DNA from 3 places in the Microbulbifer sp. GL-2 genome. Region 3 is predicted to be linked to each of the others. Evidence: predicted binding sites of a transcription regulator. Region 3 holds the regulator's gene; each other region holds the start of a gene.
The links. Region 3 encodes LexA, which represses DNA repair genes until DNA is damaged. Its sites were predicted from a motif close to ACTGTNTNTANANACAGT; they were not measured.

Region 1 (4,793 bases), 1.2 Mb from region 3:
ACGCGGCTGAAACCGTGCCCTTCCAGCTGGATGAACATACTGAGGTGGGCGAGGACGTGCGCCTCAAGTACCGTTATCTTGACCTGCGTCGCAAGGAGATGCAGAACAACCTTTATTTCCGCTCCAAGCTGACTACGGCAATTCGCAACTATCTGGATGAGCACGGTTTCCTCGACATTGAGACACCGATTCTGACTCGCGCTACCCCGGAGGGCGCGCGCGATTACCTGGTACCGAGTCGAACCCATGAGGGCAAGTTCTTCGCCCTGCCGCAATCCCCGCAGCTGTTCAAGCAGCTGTTAATGGTGTCCGGTTTCGACCGCTACTACCAGATAGCCAAGTGTTTCCGCGATGAAGATCTGCGCGCAGATCGCCAGCCGGAATTTACCCAGATCGATATCGAGACCTCCTTCCTTGACGAAGAAGAGATCATGGCGATCACCGAGGGTATGGTGCGCAAGCTGTTCAAAGAACTGAAGGGCGTTGAACTGGGAGAGTTCCCACGTATGACCCATTACCAGGCGATGCTGCGTTACGGCTCGGACAAGCCGGACCTGCGTATCCCGCTGGAAATGGTGGAAATCAAAGACCTGATGACCGAGGTGGACTTCAAGGTATTCTCCGGCCCGGCCAATGACCCCAAAGGGCGTGTCGCGGCGATCAAGGTGCCCGGCGGTTGTAAAAAGCTGACCCGTAAACAGCTGGATGACTATGGAAAGTTCGTTGGTATCTATGGCGCTAAAGGCCTGGCATATATCAAGGTCAATAATCGCTCTGATCTTGAGAATGGGCTTCAGTCACCGATCGTTAAATTCCTGCCATTGGAAACTCGCGCGGCGATTCTAGATCGACTGCAGGCGGAAGATGACGACGTCATCTTCTTCGGTTCCGATAATGCCAAAATTGTCTCTGAGGCCCTGGGCGCATTGCGCTGCAAATTGGGTGAAGACCTGGATCTCTACACTTCTGAGTGGGCGCCACTGTGGGTGGTTGCCTTCCCGATGTTTGAAGAGAATGACGACAGTAGTCTCACCGCCCTGCACCATCCTTTTACAGCACCTTCCTGTACACCGGAAGAGCTCGAGCAAAACCCGCTCGGCGCCCTGTCCCGTGCTTACGATATGGTACTGAATGGTACCGAGCTCGGTGGTGGCTCAGTGCGTATCCACGATCAGGAAATGCAGCAGGTGGTTTTCCGTACCCTCGGTATTGATGAAGAAGAGCAGCGCGAGAAATTTGGCTTCCTGTTGGATGCGCTGAAATACGGTGCCCCGCCCCACGGTGGCCTGGCGTTTGGTCTGGATCGCCTGGTGATGCTGATGACCGGTACCGATTCGATCCGTGATGTAATTGCCTTCCCCAAAACCCAGAGTGCAGCCTGTGTTATGACAGATGCGCCGGGGGAAGTTGACGCCAAGCAATTGCGTGAATTGAGCATTCGCCTGCGCCAGAAGGAAGAAAAAATCAGCTGATTTTTACCCGGAGGGCTATGCGAAGTGAGCCCATCAAACCGTGTTGATGGGTAACTCGCTTCGCATATTGCCCATCCCATACACTGACTGAAGAGAGATGGAAAATGGCCGGACACAGTAAATGGGCCAATATCAAGCACCGCAAAGCGGCCCAGGATGCCAAGCGGGGCAAGGTCTTCACCAAGATTATTCGCGAATTGACCGTTGCTGCGAAAGCGGGTCCGAACCCGGATGATAACCCGGGTTTACGCACCACTATCGACAAGGCTTTGGGCGCAAATATGAAGCGCGATACCATCGATAAGGCAATTGCTCGCGGCGCCGGAAATGCCGATGGAGACAACTACGAAGCGGTGGTTTACGAAGGTTACGGCGTTGGTGGTGTTGCGGTGCTGGTAGAGTGCCTGACCGACAATCGCAACCGTACCGTGGCTGAGGTTCGCCATGCTTTCTCCAAGCGCGGCGGCAATCTGGGTACTGATGGATCTGTGAGTTACCTGTTCTCGCGCAAGGGACAGATGTACTACGAAGTCGGCGTGGATGAAGATGCGCTTATGGATGCGGCCCTGGAAGCCGGAGCTGAAGATATTGAATCCAATGACGATGGCAGTGTTGAGGTAACGACTGAATTCCAGGATTACCTGACAGTGAAGGACGCATTGGTAGAGGCTGGGTTTACTCCGGATAGTGCCGAGATCGACATGATTCCTTCCACTACGGTTCCACTCGATAAAGAGGGTGCCGAGAAAGTGCTGGGCCTGATCGAGATGCTGGAAGATCTTGATGATGTGCAAAATGTTTACACCAACGCAGATATTCCCGCTGAGGTAATGGAAGAGCTGGGTTAACGCCTGTTCATCCCGGGGCAGGAGTTATCCTGCCCTGACACCTGCGGTTTTCGACCCACTCCCTCACCGCTCTCCCTTGACGCCCTCTTCCCACCTTGGGACACTCCGCCACTATATAAACATACAGATATTTTGGGGAGCCGCCTTTTGACCCGAATCCTGGGTATTGACCCCGGCTCGCGTAAAACGGGCTATGGAATTATCGATGTAGAGCGGGGCAAGGCCCGCTATGTGGCCAGTGGGGTGATTCGAATACCCGAGGGGCCACTGCCAGGGCGACTGAAGCTGATCTTTGATGCAATTAGCCAGATCGCCCAGCAATACCAACCCGCCCAAATGGCCATAGAGAGCGTATTTATGTCCAAAAGTGCTGGCTCTGCACTGAAGCTGGGGCAGGCTCGTGGTGCCGCTATCGTAGCCGGTGCTAACAGCGGCCTTGAAGTTGCCGAGTACGAGGCTCGTAAGGTCAAGCAGGCAGTGGTGGGTAACGGCGCTGCGGATAAATTACAGGTGCAGCACATGGTCAAGACTCTGCTATCGCTGCCGGCGACTCCTCAGGAGGATGCCGCCGATGCCCTTGCTGTGGCCCTTTGCCATATGCACACCGAGCAGACCCTGGTATTCACTGCTGGTGGTGCGCGCAGTCGTTTCCGCCGTGGCCGTCTCAGTGTGTGAGCGGCTGATAGGATTGGCCCGATAGCGGGCGCAGATATAACAGACCTGGAATAACACATGATTGGAAGACTGAGCGGCACTTTGGCCGCAGTGCAGCCACCTCTTTTACTGGTAGATGTGCAGGGGATTGGCTACGAAGTTCTCGCCCCTATGACCACTATTTTTGAACTGCCCGCCCTGGGGCAGCCGGTGCAGCTGCATACTCACCTGGCTGTTTCTGAAACGGCCCAGCAGTTATATGGCTTTATTCGCGATGCCGATCGCAAGCTGTTTCGCACTCTGATCAAGGTCAGTGGCGTAGGGCCCAAAATGGCCCTGGCTATTTTGTCCGGGCTTGATGGCGCGGCCCTGGCGCGCTGCGTAGCCGAGGATAATGTTGCAGCTTTGGTAAAAGTGCCCGGTGTGGGCAAGAAGACTGCCGAGCGCCTGATTGTGGAGCTGCGCGATAAGTTGACCCCGGATTTTGGTGATGCCAATGATATCCCTTTGATGGCTGCAGCTGTCGCCCCCAAGGTGAATCACTCTGGCGAGGCTGAAAGCGCCCTGGCGGCGCTGGGCTACAAGCCTACAGAAGCCAGTAAAATGGTTGCTCGCGCTAGCAAGGAGCAACCGGACGCTGACAGTGCCACTTTGATTCGCCTGGCCCTGAAGGGCATGGCGCCCGCGTAATTTGAGTGCGATGGAGTTGTAGCGATGATTGAAGCCGACCGTCTTGTGGCTCCGGAGCCCGTGGGGCCGACAGGACAGGAAGAGCAGTACGACCGCGCTGTGCGCCCCAAGACCCTTTCGGACTATGTGGGTCAGCCTGTGGTGCGCGAGCAGATGGAAATCTTTATCCAGGCGGCCAAATTGCGCAAAGAGGCCTTGGATCACACGCTGGTGTTCGGCCCGCCGGGTCTGGGTAAAACCACCTTGGCGAATATTATCGCAGCGGAGATGGGGGTGGCGATCAAGACCACCTCCGGTCCTGTGCTGGAAAAGGCTGGCGACCTGGCTGCGCTGATGACCAACCTGGAGCCGGGGGATGTGCTTTTTATCGATGAAATCCATCGCCTCAGCCCCCATGTGGAGGAGGTTTTGTATCCGGCCATGGAAGACTACCAGCTGGATATCATGATCGGTGAAGGGCCTGCTGCGCGCTCCATCAAACTGGACCTGCCACCTTTCACTTTGGTGGGGGCTACCACCAGAGCCGGTTTGCTGACTTCCCCCCTGCGTGACCGTTTTGGCATAGTGCAGCGCCTGGAATTCTACAACGTGAAGGATCTCACCAGTATTGTGCGCCGATCTGCGGGTTTGATGGGGGTGGAAATGGATGAGGGTGGTGCCTTGGAGGTGGCTCGGCGCGCTCGTGGTACCCCGCGAATTGCCAACCGCTTGTTACGCCGCGTGCGCGATTACGCCGACGTAAAGGCTGATGGTTCGGTAGACTCGGCCATTGCTGATGCGGCCCTTAATATGCTCAATGTGGATGTGCGCGGTTTCGACCAGCTCGACCGGCGTATGCTGCTGGCGATGATTGAGAAATTCGATGGTGGCCCGGTAGGAGTGGACAGTCTCGCAGCTGCCGTCAGTGAAGAGCGCGATACCCTGGAGGATGTGCTTGAGCCCTACCTGATCCAGCAGGGCTATATTGCGCGCACGCCCCGCGGGCGGGTAGTTACCGGGCTGGCTTATGAGCATTTCGGTCTGCCGAAACCAGATGGAAGAAATTGACAATAGGTGACTGGCGGCTCGTATCAGGGAAAACTAGTGGATAAGGGGGGGAGTGAAGGAAGTCTTTGGCATACCCGTGCGT
Region 2 (4,793 bases), 2.1 Mb from region 3:
CTTTAGCGACTGCTGGTCGCCGTTAACGCGCCAGCCGTGCAACTTCAGTAGTAGCCTGGCCACCTGGCGAAGCAGGGGAGTGACAATGGGGGTGTTAAAAATCGTTCTCTGCATAAACTCGGCCGATACTACTCAAACAAAGTCAAACAAGCGGCCCAGTATATGGTGACTTCTACCGCCGCACCCAGTCATATTTGGTCTATTCGTCCTAAAACGGCACATATCACCGGTAGGCAGGCTATTTTGCCCGATTGTGTGGCGGTCATTTATTGATCTGCGGGATTTGATTGCACGGAAGGTGGATTTTGCTTTGTTTTACCTGCCTGTGCGGTCAGATTGAGCCGAGGTGGACGGCAGCCAAACAGGTGAAATAAACCTGCTTGGCTGTATCTCACGCTAGAGGGTCCTGGAGAGCATTTCCTCCGCGTGGGCCAGGGATTGAGCTGTGGGGGCGCCGCCGAGCATACGCGCGACTTCCTCGCGACGCTCGCCGTTTTGCAGCTCGCGCAGGGCTACAAAGGCCTGCTCGCCGTCACTGTGTTTTTCCACCAGGTACTGGCGGTGGGCCCGGGCGGCCACCTGTGCCAGGTGGGTAACGCAAATCACCTGGCCACTGCGGCCATTGCGAGCCTCGCCCAACTGGCGCAGCAGGCGCCCGACAACATCACCGGTGGCGCCGCCTATGCCTACATCTACCTCATCGAAAACCAGGGTGGGGGTGCGGGAGGTTTGGGCGGTAACCACCTGGATAGCGAGGCTGACCCGCGACAGTTCGCCACCGGAGGCTATTTTGCCCAGGGAGCGTGAAGGTTGACCGGGGTTGGTGGAAATGAGGATTTCCACCTCTTCAAGGCCATGACTGCAGGGCTTGTCCAGTGTCTGCAGGGCCAATTCCACCCGCGCGTGAGGCATGGCCAGGTCGGCCAGCTGTTGATTCACCGCAGTTGCCAAGGCCAGGGCAGCCTCTGTGCGCAGCTTACTTAACTTGCCGGCAGCCTTGCGGAACTGTTGCTCCAGCTTTTCACATTCCGCAGCGAGTCGCTCGAGGGCGCTCGCGGAACCTATGTCATCCAGCTCCTCCTGCAGCTGTTGCTGCAGGGGCGGCAGTTCTTTGGGTTGCACTCGGTGCTTGCGCGCTGTCTGGTAAATAGCGCTGAGGCGTTCCTCCACTTCCGACAGTCGCTCGGGGTCCATCTCAAAGCGGTCGATGTGGCGAGATAAGGTACCGGCCGCTTCATCTACCTGGATACGTGCGTTGTCGAGCATTTGCGCCACCTCCACCAGTGCCGGCGCTTGCTCGGGCATAGCTGAGAGGAGTTGCAGGGCGCGGTGCAGCTGCTCGGCGATATCGCCCTCGCCGCCGGACAACAATGCAGCCAGTTGATAACTGCCGTTGAGGATATCGCCAGCGTTGGCCAGTTGGCGCTGTTCGCTCTCCAGGGACTCTATCTCACCTTCGTCCAAATCCAGCTGTTCAAGCTCCTTGAGCTGGTATTGCAGCAGGTGACGTCGCGCTTCGGCCTCCTCGATGCTGTCGGCCAGGGTGCGATAACGGCGGTATTGGTCCTGCCAGGTTTTGTAACGGCTGCGGGTTTCGGCGGCCAGTTCTTGGGCCTGGGCGAATTCGTCCAGCAGACGCCGGTGGGTCTCTTTCTTCAGCAGGGACTGATGTTCGTGCTGGCTGTGGATATCTATCAGTTGCTCACCCAGGGCACGAAGCTGCAGTAGGGTTACCGGCTGGCCGTTGATATAAGCCCGTGAGCGACCATCGACACCGATGGTGCGGCGCAGGATGACTTCCTGTCCGGCATCCAGCTCCTGGGATTCCAGCCAGGCTCTGGCGCTCGGATGGTCGGAGATATCAAAGGTGGCGCTGAAATCTGCCCGATTGGCTCCGGCGCGCACCAGCTCGGCATTGCCGCGCCCACCGAGGGCGAGCCCCAATGCGTCCAGTGTGATGGATTTTCCCGCGCCGGTCTCGCCGGTAAGGGTGCTGGTACCGGGACCGAACTCCAACTCCAGTTGGTCCACCAGGGTAAATTGGCTGATAGACAGGTGCAGCAACATATAGAGATCGCTTCTGTGTCCTTTCTTATGGATGGGTGTGAAGCCCAATTAGTGGTTATTTATACAGTATTCGCACCTGGTTAGCTATAGCGTCAAGCGCACATTACCCTGCCGTTGTGCGCTAGCGCTAAAAACCACTTGAACTGTGCGGGGATGGCCCCATATAGCCTGCAGAGCCCGCGGGACGGGCCCCAACTCATTACTGACAGAGTCGACGCGACGGAGAAAGCAGTGGCCAGAGAGCGCAGCGAAGAAGATCAGACCAAAGAGGGAGTGCAGCCGGAAGCGCTGGCTGACGAGCACACAACAGCTACCGATGAGGCGGTTTCCGCGGAGATAGAAGACCCCTCCGCAGCCGAGCGCGAGCAGGCTGAGGATGCCCTGCACGAAGAGGCGGAAAGTGCCGATGCGCTGCACGATGAAATTATCAAGCTGCAAGAGCAGCTGGTGGTGCAGAAGGATATCGCCCTGCGCGCTCAGGCGGAGGAGCAGAATGCCCGCCGCCGCGCCCAGCAGGATATCGACCGCGCACGCAAGTTTGCAGTGGAAAAGTTGTTGCAGGATTTGTTGCCGGTTGTGGACAACCTGGAGCGCGCCCTCGCCACCATTGACAGCGCTGATGAATCCAACAAAGCGCTGGTGGAAGGTATTGAGCTGACCCACAAGTCTTTCGTCGATACCCTGACGAAAAATTCAGTGGAAGTTGTCGATCCGGCCGGCGAGCCCTTCGACCCGGAACTGCACCAGGCCATGACCCAGGTGCCCAACGGGGAGGTGGAGCCGAACACGGTTCTGGACGTATTTCAAAAAGGTTATCGCCTCAACGGTCGCTTGGTGCGCCCGGCCATGGTGGTGGTCAGCAAAGCGCCATAAGGCGGATATGTGAAGCGGCCTTGAATTTTATCGGCCGGCACCAATATAGCTGACATCAGAAGAATTATTCGCACGTTGTAAACAGAACAGAGCTGGCAGCGCGCATCAAACGAGGAATTTACAGATGGGAAAAATTATCGGCATCGACCTGGGTACCACTAACAGCTGTGTAGCGGTACTGGATGGTGACAAAGCGCGTGTAATCGAAAACGCCGAGGGCGATCGCACTACGCCTTCTATTGTTGCCTTCACTGACGACAACGAAATCCTGGTGGGCCAGTCCGCCAAGCGTCAGGCGGTGACCAATCCCCAGAACACTCTGTTTGCGGTTAAACGCCTTATCGGCCGCAAGTTTAAAGACGACGTTGTTCAGAAAGATATCAAAATGGTGCCATATACCATTACTGAAGCTGACAACGGTGACGCTTGGGTAGAAGTAAAAGGCGATAAAAAAGCTCCGCCGCAGATCTCTGCCGAAGTCCTGAAGAAAATGAAAAAAACCGCGGAAGATTTCCTCGGTGAGAAAGTGGAAGCTGCGGTAATTACCGTACCGGCCTACTTTAACGATTCCCAGCGCCAGGCGACCAAAGACGCCGGCCGCATCGCGGGCCTGGACGTTAAGCGTATTATTAACGAGCCGACCGCCGCAGCCCTGGCCTATGGCCTGGACAAACAGGGTGGTGATCGCACCGTAGCGGTATACGACCTGGGTGGTGGTACCTTCGATATTTCCATCATCGAAATTGCCGATGTCGACGGTGAAAAGCAGTTCGAAGTACTGTCCACCAATGGTGACACCTTCCTCGGTGGTGAAGACTTCGATATGCGTCTGATCGACTACCTCGCAGAAGAATTCAAGAAAGACCAGGGCATCGACCTGAAAGGTGATCCTCTGGCGATGCAGCGCCTGAAAGAAGCTGCAGAAAAAGCCAAGATCGAGCTGTCCTCCAGTCAGCAGACCGAAGTCAACCTGCCATATATCACTGCAGACGCTACCGGTCCCAAGCACTTGGTAGTAAAAATGACTCGCGCCAAGCTGGAAAGCCTGGTTGAAGAGCTGGTTAACCGCTCCCTGGAGCCGGTAAAAATCGCCCTGCAGGACGCCGACCTGTCCGCCTCCGGCGTAGACGAAGTGATCCTGGTAGGCGGTCAGACCCGTATGCCAATGGTTCAGCAGAAAGTGACTGAGTTCTTCGGCAAAGAGCCGCGCAAAGACGTTAACCCGGACGAAGCCGTTGCCATGGGCGCAGCCATTCAGGGCGCAGTTCTGTCTGGTGATGTAAAAGACGTATTGCTGCTGGACGTAACCCCGCTGACCCTGGGTATCGAAACCATGGGTGGTGTTGCCACTCCGCTGATCGACAAAAACACCACTATTCCTACCAAGAAGTCCCAGGTGTTTTCCACTGCGGAAGACAACCAGACCGCGGTAACCATCCACGTGGTACAGGGTGAGCGCAAGCAGGCTTCCCAGAACAAATCCCTGGGTCGTTTTGATCTGGCTGACATCCCACCTTCCCCTCGCGGTGTGCCGCAGATCGAAGTGACTTTCGATATCGATGCCAACGGTATCCTGCATGTACACGCAAAGGACAAGGCCACTGGCAAAGAGCAGTCCATCGTAATCAAGGCTTCCTCCGGCCTGTCCGAGGATGAGATCGATAAGATGGTCCAGGACGCGGAGGCCAATGCCGAAGCGGACAAGCAGTTCGAGGAGCTGGTGCAGGTCCGCAACACTCTCGACGGTCTGATCTCTGCCACCAAGAAGACCCTGGAAGAAGCTGGTGACAAAGCTACCGCTGAAGAGAAGTCTGCGATTGAAGCGGCGATCACCGAAGCGGAAGAGGCAGTGA
Region 3 (4,793 bases):
CTCAAGGTGGCGCCTCCAACGGGCAAGAAAGATGAAGACCTGTTACTGCCCGACGTAAAAGTCGGAGATAAACTGGCTTTGGAGAAGCTGGATCCAAAACAGCACTTCACCAAGCCACCAGCACGTTTTAGTGAAGCGGCGCTGGTTAAAGAGCTGGAAAAGCGCGGTATTGGCCGCCCCTCCACTTATGCCTCGATTATTTCTACCATCCAGGACCGCGGATATGTGCGCCTGGAAAATCGTCGCTTCTATGCGGAAAAAATGGGTGACATTGTTACCGACCGCCTAAGCGAGAGCTTCAAGAATCTGATGGACTATGGCTTTACCGCAAACCTGGAGGAATCCCTGGACGCGGTGGCCGATGGTGACAAAGGCTGGAAGCAGCTGCTCGATGAGTTTTACCAGGACTTTTCCTCTCGCCTGGAAAAAGCGCAGTCCAGTGACGCCGGCATGCGTCGCAATACCCCGACGGATACAGATATTGAGTGTTCCAAGTGTGGACGCCATATGCAGATTCGCACCGGTTCCACCGGCGTGTTCCTAGGTTGCTCAGGTTATGCGCTGCCGCCAAAGGAACGCTGCACCAATACCATGAATTTGGTTTCCGGCGATGAAGCGGTCGATGCGGACAAGGACGAAGAGGCGGAATCCCGATTACTGCGTGAAAAGCGCCGCTGTGCCAAATGTGGTACGGCGATGGATAGCTATCTGGTTGATGAACACCGCAAACTTCATATCTGTGGCAACAATCCGGATTGCAGTGGATATGAAGTAGAGCAGGGCACTTTCAAAATCAAGGGCTATGACGGCCCGATTATTGAGTGTGACAAGTGCGGCAGTGATATGCAGCTCAAGTCTGGTCGCTTTGGGAAGTACTTTGGCTGTACCAATGAAGCCTGCAAAAATACTCGCAAGCTTTTAAAAAACGGCCAGCCTGCCCCGCCGAAGATGGACCCGGTACCAATGCCTGAATTGGCATGTTTGAAAGTGGAAGATCACTACATATTACGCGATGGAGCCTCGGGCCTGTTCCTGGCTGCTAGCCAGTTCCCCAAAAACCGCGAAACCCGTGCACCTCTTGTGAAGGAATTGCTCCCTCACAAGAGTGAGATCGACCCCAAATACAGCTTTCTGTTCTCGGCGCCGGTGGAGGATGACCAAGGAAGAGATACAGTAATTCGCTTTAGCCGAAAGACCCAGGAGCAATATGTCCAGTCCGAGGAGGAAGGCAAAGCTACCGGCTGGAAAGCGTTCTATCGTAGTGGCAGCTGGCAGGTTGAAACCAGCACCAGGGCTACCGCGGCAAAGCGTAAGCCCGTGGGCAAAAAAGTGGCTGCAAAGAAATAAATGAGTAACCCTCATACTGGCCAGGTAGTTTCGGCTCTACGCAAAACTCAGTTGTTACTGCAGTTTTCCAGTGAAACTCCTCTGCAAAGGGTTGCACTGGAAGAGGCGGCCGTTTTACAGCTCTGGAAAGCTTATAGGGCTTTCCTTGCTGAGCTTTCCCACCAGCTGCAGCTGGGTCTTGCGTCGGATTCCCTTCAGGTGATTGCCGATAGTCTTGAGAGTCAAGGTAGGGCCAGTATTGAGGTGAAAGAGCTGCAGCAGCTGAGTGAGGAGCCTTGTAGCTGGCTCAGTCAGTTACTACAGGCCTGGACCCAGCTTGTCTCAGCACCATCAAATACTGAGGTTAAGCACAATAGCCCCAACCTTATTCCTCTGCACAATCTCGCTGCTTCTGAGCTGGTAACTATTTCTGATGAAGTGCTTCTGCAATGGCATGCTTCCCTGAGTGAGTTGGTGCGTAGGCAGCGTGCCAATTTAGAAGAGTGCTAGTTGCAGGTACTGGTACCGGGGTGCCATATTTCACCGTTTGTAGGCCTCTGATACTTCCAGTTAGCCTGTGGTACACTGGGCGCAAACTGATGTGTGGTGAAGGAAAAGAGAATGTCCTCCGAAACTTTTGAAATTATTGAGTTGGCCAATGGCGATGTGGCATTGCGCCGCGCTGGTCACAAGGAGGACCCTCTGGTGAGTATTTCTTTCTCAGCCGAGAGTCTTCAGTTTCTGAGAAAACACAAAGTTGCCGTAGCGCGCGCAATGCTGGAAGCCGGTATTGAGGCAGTACAAAATCTGGATGATTTGGAGCCTGGCTACTTTGAGGAAGAGGATGAGTCAATGCCGGTTAATCATACGATCCACTGATCGAAGGGTTAACAAAGTGTGATCCAACAGCGGCCAATAGGCCGCTGTTGTTGTATTGGGGGCTGGGTGGGAGCTTTATGGAGTCTGGCGAATAACGCCCACTGCCAAACCTTCTATTACAAAGTTTTTGTCTCGCATGTCCACCTGGATAGTTTCAAAGTCTTCATTTTCTGGCAGCAGTTGCACAGTTGCCTGATTACCTTTGCGCCGGAAGCGCTTGACTGTTACCTCTTCGTCAATTCTCGCAACGACAATCTGGCCATTCCTGATTTGTTCGGTTTTCTGTACTGCCAGAAGGTCACCATCCAAAATTCCTGCATCGCGCATACTCATTCCGTGCACCCGAAGTAAGTAGTCTGCAGGGGGGTGGAAAAAGCTGGGAGGGAGGTCGCAATAGTCTTCAATATGCTCAGCAGCAAGAATAGGGTTGCCTGCAGCTACGCGTCCAACAATGGGTAAGCCCGATTGATGATCCGGAATACGTATGCCCCGCGACGCGCCGGCAACCATTTCAATGGCTCCTTTTCGCGCCAATGCTTTCAGGTGCTCTTCAGCGGCATTGGGCGAGCGGAAACCCAGCTCCTGGGCGATCTCTGCTCGGGTAGGGGGGTAGCCGGTATCATCGAGATAGGTTTTGATCAGCTCTAATACCTGAGCCTGGCGTGCGGTGAGATTGGTCATAGATTTACCTAGCTTTTCTGTATTTATATACAGTTGCTGGGATTATATACAGAATTTTGGTTCACGCAATCCTAACACCTGCCTCTTCATAAGCTGCTACATTGTTTATGAAAACAAGGAATGAAAGCGATCGTTGAAAGATCTGACAAAGAGGGAAAAAAATAATGTTGGATGTGAAAATGCCAGAGGCGTGGCGTGTCCTGCGGATACAGTCTGAGTTGGTTGATGGGATAGAACGTTTGGTCCCGCTCAGTGGAGCAGTGACCGTTTTTGGAGGGGCAAGATTTGAGGAGGGCAGCCCGGAGTATCAACAGGGGGTAAAACTGGGGGAGCTATTGGCTGCGGAGGGTATCCCGGTGATTACCGGCGGAGGACCGGGGCTGATGGAAGCTTGCAATCGTGGTGCTTTCGATCAACCTGGCACTTCAATTGGATTGAACATAGAGCTGCCATTTGAGCAGGCTGCGAATCCTTACCAGGATATCAGTTTAAATTTTCGTTACTTCTTTGTTCGTAAATTTATGTTCGTTAAGCATGCTGTAGGCTTTGTAGGGTTACCTGGGGGATATGGAACACTGGATGAGTTATTCGAGGCGTTAACACTGGTTCAAACACAAAAAGTGCGGCGTTTCCCAATTGTGCTGGTTGGTAAACGTTACTGGGCAGGGCTTTATGATTGGCTGGTAAACACAGTGCTTGAGCGCAACTGTATTGATGCCAGCGACCTGGATTTGTTCCATATAGTAGATACTGTCGAGGAGACAGCGGAGTTGATTATGAAATATATGCGCAACAAGGAATAATAAAAAATATTTATTTAATTGGTTGCAGGGTTTTTCTGCCTGTTGCTAGGGTGATATTGCCCATAAATCCATTCTGGACCATATGATGGTTTTTGAAATCGTTATAAATATCACTAAATGCCTGTTCCCGATTATCTCAGATTAACGGGATGCTTGTGCCTTAGTCAGGAGGCTGGCCTGTGCCAATTTTTGGCCCTCAATTGTCGAGACCTGCAAATTTAACCAATCTCCTGCTGCCCGCCCTGAAAAGTAAGCCTGGTGAAGTGGCACTTGTTTCCGGGAGTCAGGCCTGGACCTGGCGAGAGCTACAGGGGGATATCAATGCCCTTGCCTTGGGGTTGATCACAATGGGTTTAGGTAAGGGGGATAGGGTTGCATCCCTGATGCCCAACTGCGGCGAGATACTTATTTTTTATCTCGCATGTTTGAAGGTGGGGCTGGTGGTAGTCCCATTAAACTATAGATATACCACACCAGAGATTGACTATGCCCTTGAAAAAAGTGCAGCAGTATCACTGATTATAGGCGTTGAGCGAAGTGGAGATGTCCGGGCAAGCAGATTTATTGGTAAATTAAAAAAAGGCTATCTTTCTTTTGGTGGTACGCTCGGAAATGCCCCAAGTTTTGAAGGTTTGATTAACAATAAGGGGCAGTCTGCTAAATTTTCTACCTCTGCTGTTAATGACCCTGCATTTTTATTTTTCACCTCTGGGAGTACGGGTAAACCAAAAGGCGTAGCCCATAGCTTGCTTAGCTTTGGGGCTATTGTGGCTAGTTTCGTTGCTGCTCTAAAGTTAACCCAGGACGATATAGTACTGCCAGGTGGCTCAATCGCACATGTCGGATCGCTTTTAACAGCTCTGGCAGCTCTCTCAGTAGGTGCGAAGACCCTTATTCCTCACAGTTTTGACGGTGAAGAAATTCTTTCAATATTGAGGCGAGGCCGGCCAACTATTTTGGTTATGGTTCCTGCATTATTTATTGCAATGGAACGCAACCCCAAGGCCAGGCGCGAAGATTTTACTTCACTTCGTGTGTGCTTTACGGGCGGAGACAAATTTCCAGTTAACATTGCCAAAGAATTTACTCACAAAACTGGTCATG

Region 1: the regulator LexA is predicted to act here: its motif matches at 2,431-2,448, upstream of ruvC (crossover junction endodeoxyribonuclease RuvC).
Region 2: the regulator LexA is predicted to act here: its motif matches at 2,118-2,135, upstream of recN (DNA repair protein RecN).

What each region holds. Positions count from the first base shown of each region.
Region 1 is NZ_AP019807.1:700,165-704,957, reverse strand. It holds gene aspS (aspartate--tRNA ligase) at 1-1,472, shown strand, start outside; gene GL2_RS03160 (YebC/PmpR family DNA-binding transcriptional regulator) at 1,577-2,320, shown strand; gene ruvC (crossover junction endodeoxyribonuclease RuvC) at 2,468-2,995, shown strand; gene ruvA (Holliday junction branch migration protein RuvA) at 3,053-3,664, shown strand; gene ruvB (Holliday junction branch migration DNA helicase RuvB) at 3,689-4,711, shown strand; gene ybgC (tol-pal system-associated acyl-CoA thioesterase) at 4,764-4,793, shown strand, end outside.
Region 2 is NZ_AP019807.1:2,339,875-2,344,667, forward strand. It holds gene GL2_RS10170 (1-acyl-sn-glycerol-3-phosphate acyltransferase) at 1-114, opposite strand, end outside; gene recN (DNA repair protein RecN) at 397-2,067, opposite strand; gene grpE (nucleotide exchange factor GrpE) at 2,299-2,940, shown strand; gene dnaK (molecular chaperone DnaK) at 3,065-4,793, shown strand, end outside.
Region 3 is NZ_AP019807.1:4,463,750-4,468,542, reverse strand. It holds gene topA (type I DNA topoisomerase) at 1-1,347, shown strand, start outside; gene GL2_RS19330 (DUF6586 family protein) at 1,348-1,836, shown strand; gene GL2_RS19325 (hypothetical protein) at 1,948-2,205, shown strand; gene lexA (transcriptional repressor LexA) at 2,281-2,886, opposite strand; gene GL2_RS19315 (TIGR00730 family Rossman fold protein) at 3,051-3,689, shown strand; gene GL2_RS19310 (class I adenylate-forming enzyme family protein) at 3,869-4,793, shown strand, end outside.